Regions from separate parts of the Mesorhizobium sp. M0195 genome, predicted to be linked through region 2. Evidence: riboswitches for the same ligand, from Rfam matches in the RefSeq annotation. Region 2 holds a riboswitch; the other holds the start of a gene.
What was found. Region 2 has a riboswitch for cobalamin ahead of NKJ12_RS15720 (CbtB domain-containing protein). Riboswitches for the same ligand answer to the same signal wherever they lie in the genome.
Positions count from the first base shown of each region.

Region 1 (5,715 bases), on a different contig from region 2:
GGGTTCGACTGGGCATGACTCAAAAAGATTTGGCAGAGCAGATGGCAACGACGCAACAGACTGTGGCCCGTTGGGAAACAGGCAAAACGCAGTTGAACGTCGAGCAGATCAAGGACCTTTGTCTCACGTTGAAATGCACGGTCGAGGAGCTGCTGGGCTGGAAGATTGATGTCGAGGAGTGGCGCACGAGCCCGTTTGCAATTGCCGATGCCGAAACGCGATACGGCACGCTCAGAATCAAGACGACTGTTGGCAGCCGCCAATATCCTATCGATGAAAAGGCGCGTGAATCGATTTTACGTCAGTTGAAGGAACTTCATAATCTGCGTAGAAATAACACAAGCAGGCCATGGCTGTATTGTTGGAGCCTTGACAACAAAATACTCTTGATAAATCCGCAATATGTCCGCACCATTGAGCTTATCGGTGACGATGTAGAGGAGATGCCAGAGTATTATCATCCAGAAATCTATCGGGCTTTGGATGACTGGGATAAGGGTGAGGTTTCAGGAAAGCTGAAGAAAGAATGCGATGCCATCATCGCAGAGATGGGTGATCAGGAAGCCGCGCGCATGGCCTCCTATGTTCGCGTCACATATGACGACGGAGAAGATGAGTGGAACTTCTTGGATGAAGAAACCGCTACGACTTTCTTCGGATTGGAAGCTGCGACCTTTGACGTTCCCCAGTGTAGTTTCGCCGAAGTGGAGGAAGAAGGTTACTACCGAGCGCGATATGCCAACCTTGATCGCGTCGCGGTGATGGAGGTTCCAAGCGACCGTTATCACAGATTGACCGCGCCCGAGGAAGCTTAGAACCATCCACGAAGGGCGCATGTTACATCTCGACCTTGCGTGGTGCGTTTTCAGTACGAGATGACGTTAAGCGTAGGTAATGGCAGGTAAGAGTGCTCGACCAGAAGCTCAACTGCCTCCTCAATATCGCTGCCGATGTGCCGCAGGACACGTCCACGGGAGCGTGGATAGGCGTGAAGTTCCTGCACTCCACGGTCCGCTCTCCCATCGCCGGTGTGTGCCCGACGCCATCTTGTGGACGAGCTTGGCCGCCTGCACCCGGTTGTATTCCGGCTTGCGGTCCGCCTGGGCGGTCGGCCGCGATGGCTATCTCCATGTCAATCGGCGCCGAACTTTGACTGCCCGCTGCTTTTGATGAATTTGGCGAGGTCCCGCGCATAATCACTCTTGGTCTTCTCCTTGAGGCCCTGTGTCGCGAACTTGTGGTCCAGCAGGGCAAACAGGTCCAAGTCCCCTTCCGCCTGTGGCGCTGGCTTGCCCTCACCGCCCTCGGCTTCCCAATTGGGGACCGCTTCTGCGCGCTGCACCGTGGCGATTGTCCGCCCAAGACGCATCACAAGATCGAACGCCAAACCGTGCGCGTGCACGACGATTTGCCGCTCAGGCCTCATTTGGACAGGACTTGAGCTGGCCCGGTGGTTTGAGCCGGGTTACCTTGAGCCGGTGGGCTGCGAACAAGCAGTTCGAGACATTGGCCTCGATCACTTCGCAACACGCCGCTGCGCCTGGCCTCGGTGTGCTCCCCCCGAAATCGTTGTGTCATATCACCGAGGGCATCACGGCCAACAGCTTCCACATGGGCAACAGCCTCGCCATTGAGCCGAATACGGTCGCGAGCAGATCACCAACGAAGCGGTCGGAACCTCGGAGCCGAAGTTCGACGCCGAGGTGGTTCGCATGATGCGCTAAGCAGCACCACGGCGCTTGCCGGTATGTTTGCTGCCGGCAGCCGACGAACTCCTATCCTCCTGGACAAGGGCGCCGTGCGTCATTGCTTTGATTTACCGGCCGCTCAAGGCTTCCACAGTTTTCGCTTTCGAGGCGACCTTTGGAACATGCCAACGGAAATTTAACATAACGACATAAACATTTCTTTATGCGGCGTTTGACAAAGAAGCGAACTGCTGTAATTGTCTCCCGCGTCGTGGTTCTCCGTACGGCGCTGCCGCAGCGGAGCTAAGAGGGAAGCCGGTGCGATGCCGGCGCTGCCCCCGCAACTGTTAGCGGCGAGCCAACCCCACTCATGTCACTGAGGCGAATAGCCTTGGGAAGACGGGTAGAGGCTATGACCCCGCGAGCCAGGAGACCTGCCACGGCGAATTACGTCCACGGGCGGGGTGTCTCGGTGGCCGCTGCAGCCTGGCGTTCGTGCCGGCCTGCTAGCGCCTTCCTTGCACCGACGCCCCAACCATCGGGGTCTGGCATGACTGTCTCTCAGCAAATTCCTGTAGCAACGCTCGGCGTGCCCCGCTTCGGTCGTCGGCGAGAACTGAAATTCGCGCTTGAAAGCTACTGGTCCGGAAAATCGTCCGCTGCCGACCTTCTCACGACCGCGAAGGCGCTCCGTGCCGCTAGCTGGGAGGAGCAGCACGATCGCGGCGTGTCGAAAATCCCGTCGAACGACTTCTCGCTCTACGACCATGTGCTCGACACCGCAGCCATGGTCGGCGCCGTTCCATCCCGTTACGGCTGGAATAGCGGCGAGGTTCCACTTGACATCTACTTCGCAATGGGGCGGGGCAACCAGGGTCAGACGGAGGATTGTCGACACGCTGGTCACCAGCAGGCGGCTCATCGGTCTGATGTAACCGCGATGGAAATGACCAAGTGGTTTGACACCAACTATCACTACATTGTGCCGGAACTCAACGATGATCAGACGTTCGCCCTCTCGTCGACGAAACCGGTCGATTACTTCATCGAGGCTAAAGCTCTCGGCGTTCACACACGCCCAGTCATCCTTGGACCGATCACCTTCCTCAAGCTGGCGAAATCGCCTGCCGAAGGATTCGATCCCATCGCGCTCCTGCCGCGGCTGCTGCCCGTCTACGAGCAACTCCTGCAGAGGCTGAAGCTGTCTGGAGCCGACTGGGTGCAGATCGATGAGCCAGCGCTTGTCCTCGATCTGAACCCGAACGAACGAGCTGCGTTCGAATTCGCCTATGGCCAGCTGTCGAAAGCCGCGCCCGAGTTGAAGATCATGCTGGCTACCTATTTCGGGCCGCTGGGAGACAATCTCGAAACCGCGGTTTCTCTGCCCCTGGCCGGGCTGCATATTGATCTCGTGCGCGCTCCCGAGCAGCTGGAAACGGTGGGTCGGCTCGCACCGAAGGATCTGGTGCTCTCGCTTGGCTTGATCGATGGCCGCAACGTCTGGCGTGCGAACCTGCCCGCCATTCTCGACCGCATCAAACCGATCGTCGCCGGCTGGCCCTTGGACCGCGTCGAGATCGCGCCTTCTTGCTCGATGCTGCATGTGCCGATCGACCTCCGCATGGAGACGGAACTCGACGCGGACATCAGGTCGTGGCTCGCCTTCGCGGCCCAGAAGACCGACGAGTTGGTGTTGCTTGCCCGGGCCCTGTCCCAAGGCAGGGATGCGGTGGCAGGCGCGTTGAAAGCGTCTGCCGAGGCTGCCGCCACTCGCGTGACATCCACGAAGATCCATGACCCGCTTGTTGAGGGACGGATCGCCAGCATTGACGACAGCATGAAGCGACGAGAGAGCGCTTTTGCCGAGCGCTCCAGAGTCCAGGCCGGCACGCTCGGGCTGCCGCCGTTCCCGACGACGACCATCGGGTCCTTCCCGCAGACGCCGCAGGTACGCAGGGCGCGGGCCGCTCATGCGAAGGGCCAGCTGAGCTATGTCGACTACGAGACCTTCCTGAAGAAGGAGATCGAGGCTGCAATTCGCTGGCAGGAAGAGATCGGGCTGGACGTGCTGGTGCACGGTGAGTTCGAACGAAACGACATGGTACAGTATTTCGGCGAGCAGCTGTCCGGCTTCGCCTTCACCCAGCATGCCTGGGTGCAGAGCTATGGGTCGCGTTACGTGCGCCCCCCCATCATCTTCGGCGACGTATCGAGGCGCAATCCGATGACGCTGCGCTGGTGGCAATTCGCCCAGTCGCTTACGGAAAACCCTGTGAAGGGAATGCTCACAGGCCCAGTGACCATTCTCAACTGGTCTTTTGTTCGCGACGACGTACCGCGCTCCGAAGCATGCCGCCAGATCGCGCTCGCCATCCGCGACGAAGTGACGGATCTCGAATGGTCCGGCGCAAGGATGATCCAGATCGATGAGGCCGCGTTTCGCGAAGGATTGCCACTGCGCCAGTCTGATTGGAACGACTATCTCGACTGGGCTGTCGAATGCTTCCGGATCGCTTCAACGGGTGTAAAGGACGCGACTCAAATCCATACCCACATGTGCTATTCGGAGTTCAACGAGATCATCGACGCGATCGCTGAAATGGATGCGGATGTCATTTCGATTGAGACGTCGCGCTCGAAAATGGAACTGCTGGACGCCTTCACGAGCTCCAAATATCCGAACGAAATCGGGCCCGGAGTCTACGACATTCACTCACCACGTGTCCCGGAAGTCGGGGAGATTTCGGATCTCGTCATGCTTGCCCGCGAGCGACTGTCGGATTCCCAACTGTGGGTAAACCCGGACTGTGGCCTCAAAACACGCAAATGGGAGGAGGTCCGCCCTGCCCTCATGAACATGGTCGATGCAGCACGTGCGCTCCGGTAGAAAGTGTAGGCCGGAGGGTTTCCCGGTTGTTGGTGAGTGACCGGCTGCCGCATGTCGGCCGTGAATGTGCCAAAACGCGATCACATCCTTTGAAATAAGTCACTCGAGCGAGAATGTGCACTTTCCTTCGGCACGTCTATTAATCGCTCAGGAGTAAAGGGTACCGTTTTCTCCCTGTGACGTGTCGAGTTCGAAGGGGATGTGATTGGCGTCGAGACCGCTCCGGCCATGGGTTATCAGCATGCCAAGTGCACTGTTCTCGATCAGTTCGTAGAGGACTTCTCGGCTCGGTTCATCGAAATGCGCGGGTACATACATGACAGGTTCCTTCACTGGCCGCCGGGTTCGCTGTTCACCGGTTGACATCCGATGGCAAGCGTTCCAACGCGGCGGCGATCTGGCGCTTCGCTGCTGAGGGCAGAGGCAGGATGGGACGCGGGGGGTCGGCACGGCAAATGTCGAGCAAATCGGCAAGTGCATAGACGACGCGAAGGCTCGAGAACTCCTTGAAGAGGCTCCAGAGCGGCGCAAGCGTGGCATCGATCCGTCGCGCTTCGGCCGGATCGCCCTGTTGCGCCGCCGTGACGATCTTCACGCAGACCTCGGGCAGGATGCCGGCGAGGACGCTGTACCATGTGTTGGCGCCGGCGATCATGGCCTCTGCGGCGTTCCAGTCGCCGCTGTAGCCGATCGAGAACCCTTCCGGCATAGTGCGCCTCTGGTCGGCCAGATGGCTCTTGATCGCATCGCCCTTGTCTGTCGGATTCTTGATAGCGACGATCCCCCGCACCTTTGCCAGGCGGCTGACGAGTGCTGGGGTGAAACGGAAATGCGTCGTTCCTGGATTGTCGTAGATGACGATCGGAAGGCCACTTTCGCGCGCCACCGTGGAGAAATGTTCGAACACCTCGTCATCAGTGAGCGGGGTGTAGGAGGCGGCGGCAAGCAAACCCGCAGCAGCTCCAAGGGCCTGGGCGTCTTGCGCGAGCCCCACGGCTTCATCGGTGCGCAGCGCGCCCACACCCACCACGACCGGCATTCGCCCGGCGATTTCGTCCAAGGTCTCGGCGAGCGCCCGCCGCCGTTCCTCGCGCGTCAGATACATGTATGTGCCGGTGCTGCCGAGAAGACCGATGGAAT
Region 1 covers NZ_JAMYSV010000026.1:8,294-14,008, forward strand. The annotation lists gene NKJ12_RS28345 (helix-turn-helix transcriptional regulator) at 1-815, shown strand, start outside; gene NKJ12_RS28350 (hypothetical protein) at 1,133-1,387, opposite strand; cobalamin riboswitch at 1,944-2,144, shown strand; gene metE (5-methyltetrahydropteroyltriglutamate--homocysteine S-methyltransferase) at 2,239-4,575, shown strand; gene NKJ12_RS28360 (FMN-binding negative transcriptional regulator) at 4,723-4,893, opposite strand; gene NKJ12_RS28365 (dihydrodipicolinate synthase family protein) at 4,928-5,715, opposite strand, start outside.
Region 1: another riboswitch for cobalamin. It lies ahead of metE (5-methyltetrahydropteroyltriglutamate--homocysteine S-methyltransferase); the one in region 2 lies ahead of NKJ12_RS15720 (CbtB domain-containing protein).

Region 2 (5,715 bases):
ATCATGCGGGGAAAAAGGCTCGGCTTCTCGATCAACGAGATCCGCGAAATCATCCAGATGTACAGGGAGCCGCCCGGCGAGGTCGGCCAACTCAAATTGATGATCAAGCGAATCGAGGAAAAGCGTGAGCATTTGCGCCAGAAACGCCGCGACCTCGAAGAGACCCTGGCCGAACTCGACCAAGCCGAGGAATCCTGCGTCGAGCGGCTGGTGGAACTCGGCGTCACCACATAGGCGCGGTGTCAGCCTCGGCTCAAATCCAGCGCCGCACCCTTTTGGCGTAGTCCCGGTACTTTTTGCCGAATTTGGCGGTCAGCACCTTCTCCTCGCTCTCGATCGTCAGCTTCTGCGTCAAGAACGCCGCGATGACCGCCAGCGGCAGGAACCAGGCGATCCCCGTGACAAAGGCGAGGCTGACCAGCAGCAATGTGTTGGCGAGGTAGATCGGGTTGCGGCTGACGGCGAAGGGTCCGGTGGTCACCAGATGGTCAGGCACGCCGTTCGGGTTGAGCGTCGTCTTGGCGCGGATCATGGTGCGAATTGCCGTGAACCAGAGCGCGGCAACCGCCACCAACCCCACAAGGCCGGCGGCGAACAGGATGTCGCCGAGAAGATCGCCGATCCACGGCAGCGGATAGAACAGCCCTAGCGCGACGCTGACGATGATGGCGGCGATATAGATCAGCGGCGGCCATGGGATGTGCCCCAGCTTCGGCTGCCCAGGATTTTGCTGCACGGGTTTCGGGTGACTGTCGCTCATTATTGTCCTCCCTCGATTAGCGCGTTCCCAGTTCCGCCGCCTCGGCTTGGGCGGTGCAGGTGCCGGCGAGCTCGCCAATATGCGCCTTCCACTCCAGGGACTGGTCGTTGCTGTAGAGCCGGTCAAGCGAGGCTTCGCCCTGGAGAGTGTCCAGCATGCAGGCACAATAGCTGGAGCAGAACTCGGTGTCGCGTGCCTGCTCGCAGGATATCTGGCAGGATTTCAGAAAACTCACCTCCCTGGTTTCGGCCGGCGCCGGCATGAATTGCGAAAACAGCCAGACCGAGCCGATCAGCACAGGCTGATGGATCAAATAGAAGGCAAGGCTGTGCCGGCCGATGAAGACCAGCGGGTTTGCCCAGCGGCCGGGCGCCAAGGCCGACAGCCGCGTCAGTGCGCCGGAGGTGGCGGCGAGCTTGGTAACCGCGATGCCGGCAAGTACGGCGCCGAACCAGGGCAGCAGCGGAACGTAGTCATTGGAGCGCGGGTTGGTCGCCGACAGGCCGACCCACCACAAAGCCGGATGATCGAAAAGCTCGGATCGCAAGTAGAAAGGCGCGGCGATAACGAGGGCCGCCACGGCAAGCGTCAGCAGCGCCGGCAGCCGCAGGAACGCCAGGCCGAGCAAGCTGGCGAGCGCGATCTCGTGCAATATGCCGAAGAAGATGAAGCCGTCGGGCGTGGCGATGCGGGTGACCAGCGATATTGCGAGCGCTGCCCCGGCAACCATGGCGAAGCGCTTCCAGAAGCCGGTCCAGCGGATTTTTTTGCCATGGGCGAGATAGAGGCTGATGCCGACCAGGAACAGGAAGCTCGAGGCGATGCAGCGCGCGTAGATTTTCCACCAGCCGAAGGCGGTGAGGCCGGGATCGGTGTAGCCGAAGAATTCGAGGTCCCAGGTGAAATGATAGCTCGCCATGGCAAGCAATGCGATGCCGCGTGCAATGTCGATAGCGGCGATGCGCTTCGACTTCGGTTGATCCTGAACGGCTGCGCTCGGCGTGTCGATGCTCATTGGTCTCGCTGTCTTGGTTCAGCCCCGGCAAGACGACTATCACGGTTGCCACCGTCAAAAGAAGCAGGGCCTTGCTTTGCGTTGGTGACGGCGGCATCAGGGCTGCTTTAGGCCAGAGCCGGAAAGCCTTTGGCCGGCTTCGCTTTTTGCCGTGAAGGCGTCGGTTTCCTGTTACGCGGCCAGGAATCGCCGCGGCAGATTTGTGCTCCAACCCTGCTTCGGGCGATTCGGCTTCGGGGAACACAATGGCTACCCATGTGCGCCATCCGATCTGGCTTGCGGCCTTGCGGCCGGCGGATGCCCGCACCTTCGCCTCGCTCTATGCGGTCGAATCCTTCGCGCGCGCCACCGTGTCCAGCGTCATCCCGATCCAGGCCTATGAGATACTGCACAACGAGCAGATTGTTTCGATCCTCTACACGATCGTGGCGATGCTCGGCCTGTCGGCGACGCTGTTCATGCCGATGCTGATCGCCCGCTTTGCCCGGCGCTGGGTCTATACCGCCGGCGCCTGCCTGCTGGCCGCCGGCTCGCTGTTCTTCGTCACCCATACGCTGGCTGGCCAGGTGGTCGGCATGCTCTGCCGCATCGTCGGCGCCGGCGCGCTGGCGATCACGCTCAACCTTTACATCATGGACCATATCCGCAAGACCGATTTCATGCAGGCCGAGTCGCTGCGCATGGCGTGGTCGATGCTTGCCTGGACCACCGGGCCGACCCTCGGAATTTACCTCTACACGCGTTTCGGCATCTATGCCGCGCATGGCGCGGTGGCCGTCTTCGCCATGGCTTTACTGGCGCTGTTCTGGACTTACCGGCTTGGCGATAACCCGTCGATCCGCCCCGGCAAGACGCGGCCGGTCAATCCGCTGGCCAATATCGGCCGCTTCGTCGCGCAGCCAAGGCTGAGGCTGGCCTGGCTGATCGCTTTCGGCCGCTCCTGCTTCTGGACGACGTTCTTCGTCTATGGGCCGCTGTTCATGGTGATCACCGGCGAGGGCAAGCTCGCCGGCGGCCTCTTGGTTTCGGCCGGCAATGCGCTTTTGTTCATGGCCATCTTCTGGGGCAGGGCAGGAAAGCGTTTCGGCGGCCGGCGCACCATGACGTTCGCCTATTTCGCGATGTCGGCAACGCTGCTGGCGGCCGGCGCCGTCGGCGAGGCCGCACCGCTCATCACCGGCGCCTTGCTGCTTTGCGGTGCCTTCTTCACCATCGCGCTCGATGCGCTGGGCTCGACCGCCTTCATGCGCTCGGTGCGCTCGTATGAGCGGGCACAGATGGCGGCGGTCTACCGCACCTATCTCGACTTTTCCGAGCTGACGCCGCCGCTGGTCTATTCCGTGGTGCTGGCGTTCTTCGGCCTGGGCGCGGTTTTCGCGACACTCGGCCTGCTGGCGGCGATCTGCGGCTTCGTCACCTGGCGCTATCTGCCCAAATCGCTTTGATGTTCGAGCGCCGCATGGCGCTCGAACACCCAATTGTGGAAGCGGTGCAGTGCCGCATCGAACGCAGGCCGTTCTGTTTGACCGCGCAGATCGCGACGTCTGCGGCGCCAGTTCTCCGGTTTGGCGAGGCGGCGCATTCGCCACACGATCCGGCGGAATTTGGTTTGCCGGGCGCGGCGATTCTGCCTATAGTCGCTGATGTCGTCGGTTCCGTTTGGAACCAAGAGGGAATGCGGTGCGGGCGAAATTGTTTGCCCAATGCCGTGGCTGCCCCCGCAACTGTGTGCGGTAGTCCTCTCCATATGCCACTGAAGGTTCGCCTTCGGGAAGGTGGGGAAGGGCGCTGATCCGCGAGCCAGGAGACCTGCCGGCGACAGGAAACTGACTTCTATGCCCTCGGGTGGAGGGCGAAAGGACAAGACATGAATACCGCTTCCGTTTCGCTCGGCGCTTCCGCCTCCTCGCAGTCGCGTCTCCTGCAGCTGGCGCTTGCTGCATTCCTCGGCATTTTCGTCATGGGCTTTGTCGGCTTCTCGCATATCGATGCGGTCCACAATGCCGCGCACGACTATCGCCACTCGATGGGCTTTCCCTGCCACTGACAAGGGGCTGACATCATGACACTGTTTCGCAACGTCGTCTTCATCGCGGCGATCGCAGGGCTTGTGGCCGGCGTCGTTCTCGCCTGCATGCAGGCCTACGCCACCGTGCCGCTCATCCTGAAAGCGGAAGTCTACGAACAGGCCGGCGGCGGCCATGACCATGCCGCGGCACCTGCGGCACCGGCCGAAAACGCCGCCGGCACGATGGCTATGAGCAGCGCCGCGCCGGCACCGGCTGAAGCAATGGCTCCGGCTGAAGACGAAGGCTGGGCGCCGGCCGACGGCTTCGAGCGCTTTGGTTTCAGCGTCGTTGCCAATATCGTCACCGGCATTGGCTTCGCACTGGTCCTGGTCGCGGTTTCGGAATTCGCCGGCGGCATCGGCAATTGGCGCCAGGGCCTGTTCTGGGGCCTGGCCGGCTTTGCCGTGTTCACGCTGGCGCCCGGCCTCGGCCTGGCGCCGGAACTGCCGGCGATGCCGGCGGCCGACCTTGTCCAACGCCAGATCTGGTGGTGGGCAACAGTGGTGGCGACAGCGGCCGGTCTCGGCCTTATCGCCTTCCGCAGATCGCTGCCGCTGGCGATCCTTGCCGTGGCGTTGATCGTTGCGCCGCATATTGTCGGCGCGCCGCAGCCCGACAGTTTCGAGACGGCGATCCCGGAAGGCCTGCATCATCAGTTCGTGGTGGCGGTGACGCTGACCAATCTGGTGTTCTGGCTGGTGCTCGGTATGGTCGTCGGGCTGGTGCGCGGACGCTTCACCGGCGCGGCAACCAGCCTGCGCGACAGCTTTGCCTGACCGCGCTGCCGGGGCGCTGACCCTGGTCATCGGCGGTGCGCGCTCCGGCAAGAGCGCGCATGCCGAGAGGCTGGTGAGCGCCTGTCCGGCGCCGTGGAGCTATATCGCCACAGCGCAAGCCTATGACGAGGAGATGCGTCAGCGCATCGCGCTGCACCGCTCGCGGCGAGGCGATGGCTGGACGACCATCGAGGCGCCGCTCGACCTTGCCGGCGCGATCGAGGCACTGCCCGACGGCCAGCCGGTGCTGATCGACTGCCTGACGCTGTGGCTGACCAACCATATGCTGGCCGACCATGATGTCGAGGCCGAATGCCAAAGGCTGGCCGATGTGCTGTCGCGGCCGCGTGGCCCGTGGTTCGTGGTGTCCAACGAGGTCGGCCAGGGCATCGTGCCGGACAATGCGCTGGCAAGACGGTTTCGCGATGCCGCCGGCCGGCTGAACCAGGACGTCGCGGCGGTCGCCGGCACCGTGCTTTTGATGGTGGCGGGGCTGCCGCTCAAGGTGAAATGACATGGCTGATACTATCGATCCCAAGACCATTGAACAGGGGGACGAGGAACGCCACCGCGCCAAGATGGCCAAGCGCAAGGCGGTGCAGGACGCCGAGGTTGCAGCCAAGACGGTCGAGAAGGGGCTGTTGATCGTCAACACCGGGCCGGGCAAGGGCAAGACCACGGCCGCCTTCGGTCTGGCGCTCAGGATGCTCGGCTACGGCAAGCGTGTCGGCGTCGTCCAGTTCATCAAGGGCAAATGGCACACCGGCGAGAAGGACGCCTTTGCCGCCTTCGGCGACCGTGTCCTCTGGCACGCCATGGGCGAGGGCTTTACGTGGGAGACGCAGGACCTGAAACGCGACATCGCGGCGGCCGAGGCCGCCTGGGCGAAGGCGCTCGAGCTGATGGCCGAGCCGTCGATCAGCCTGGTGGTGCTCGACGAGTTGAACATCGCGCTGCGTTACGACTATCTCGACCTCGAAAAGGTGGTCGCGGCGCTGAAGTCACGCCGCGAAGGCCTGCATATCGTCGTCACCGGCCGCAACGCCAAGCCGGCACTGGTCGAGGCGGCCGACCTGGTCACCGAGATGGCCGTGA
Region 2 covers NZ_JAMYSV010000006.1:261,284-266,998, forward strand. The annotation lists gene NKJ12_RS15700 (MerR family transcriptional regulator) at 1-234, shown strand, start outside; gene NKJ12_RS15705 (methyltransferase family protein) at 254-760, opposite strand; gene NKJ12_RS15710 (heparan-alpha-glucosaminide N-acetyltransferase) at 777-1,775, opposite strand; gene NKJ12_RS15715 (MFS transporter) at 2,021-3,220, shown strand; cobalamin riboswitch at 3,409-3,606, shown strand; gene NKJ12_RS15720 (CbtB domain-containing protein) at 3,643-3,822, shown strand; gene NKJ12_RS15725 (CbtA family protein) at 3,838-4,620, shown strand; gene cobU (bifunctional adenosylcobinamide kinase/adenosylcobinamide-phosphate guanylyltransferase) at 4,613-5,134, shown strand; gene cobO (cob(I)yrinic acid a,c-diamide adenosyltransferase) at 5,136-5,715, shown strand, end outside.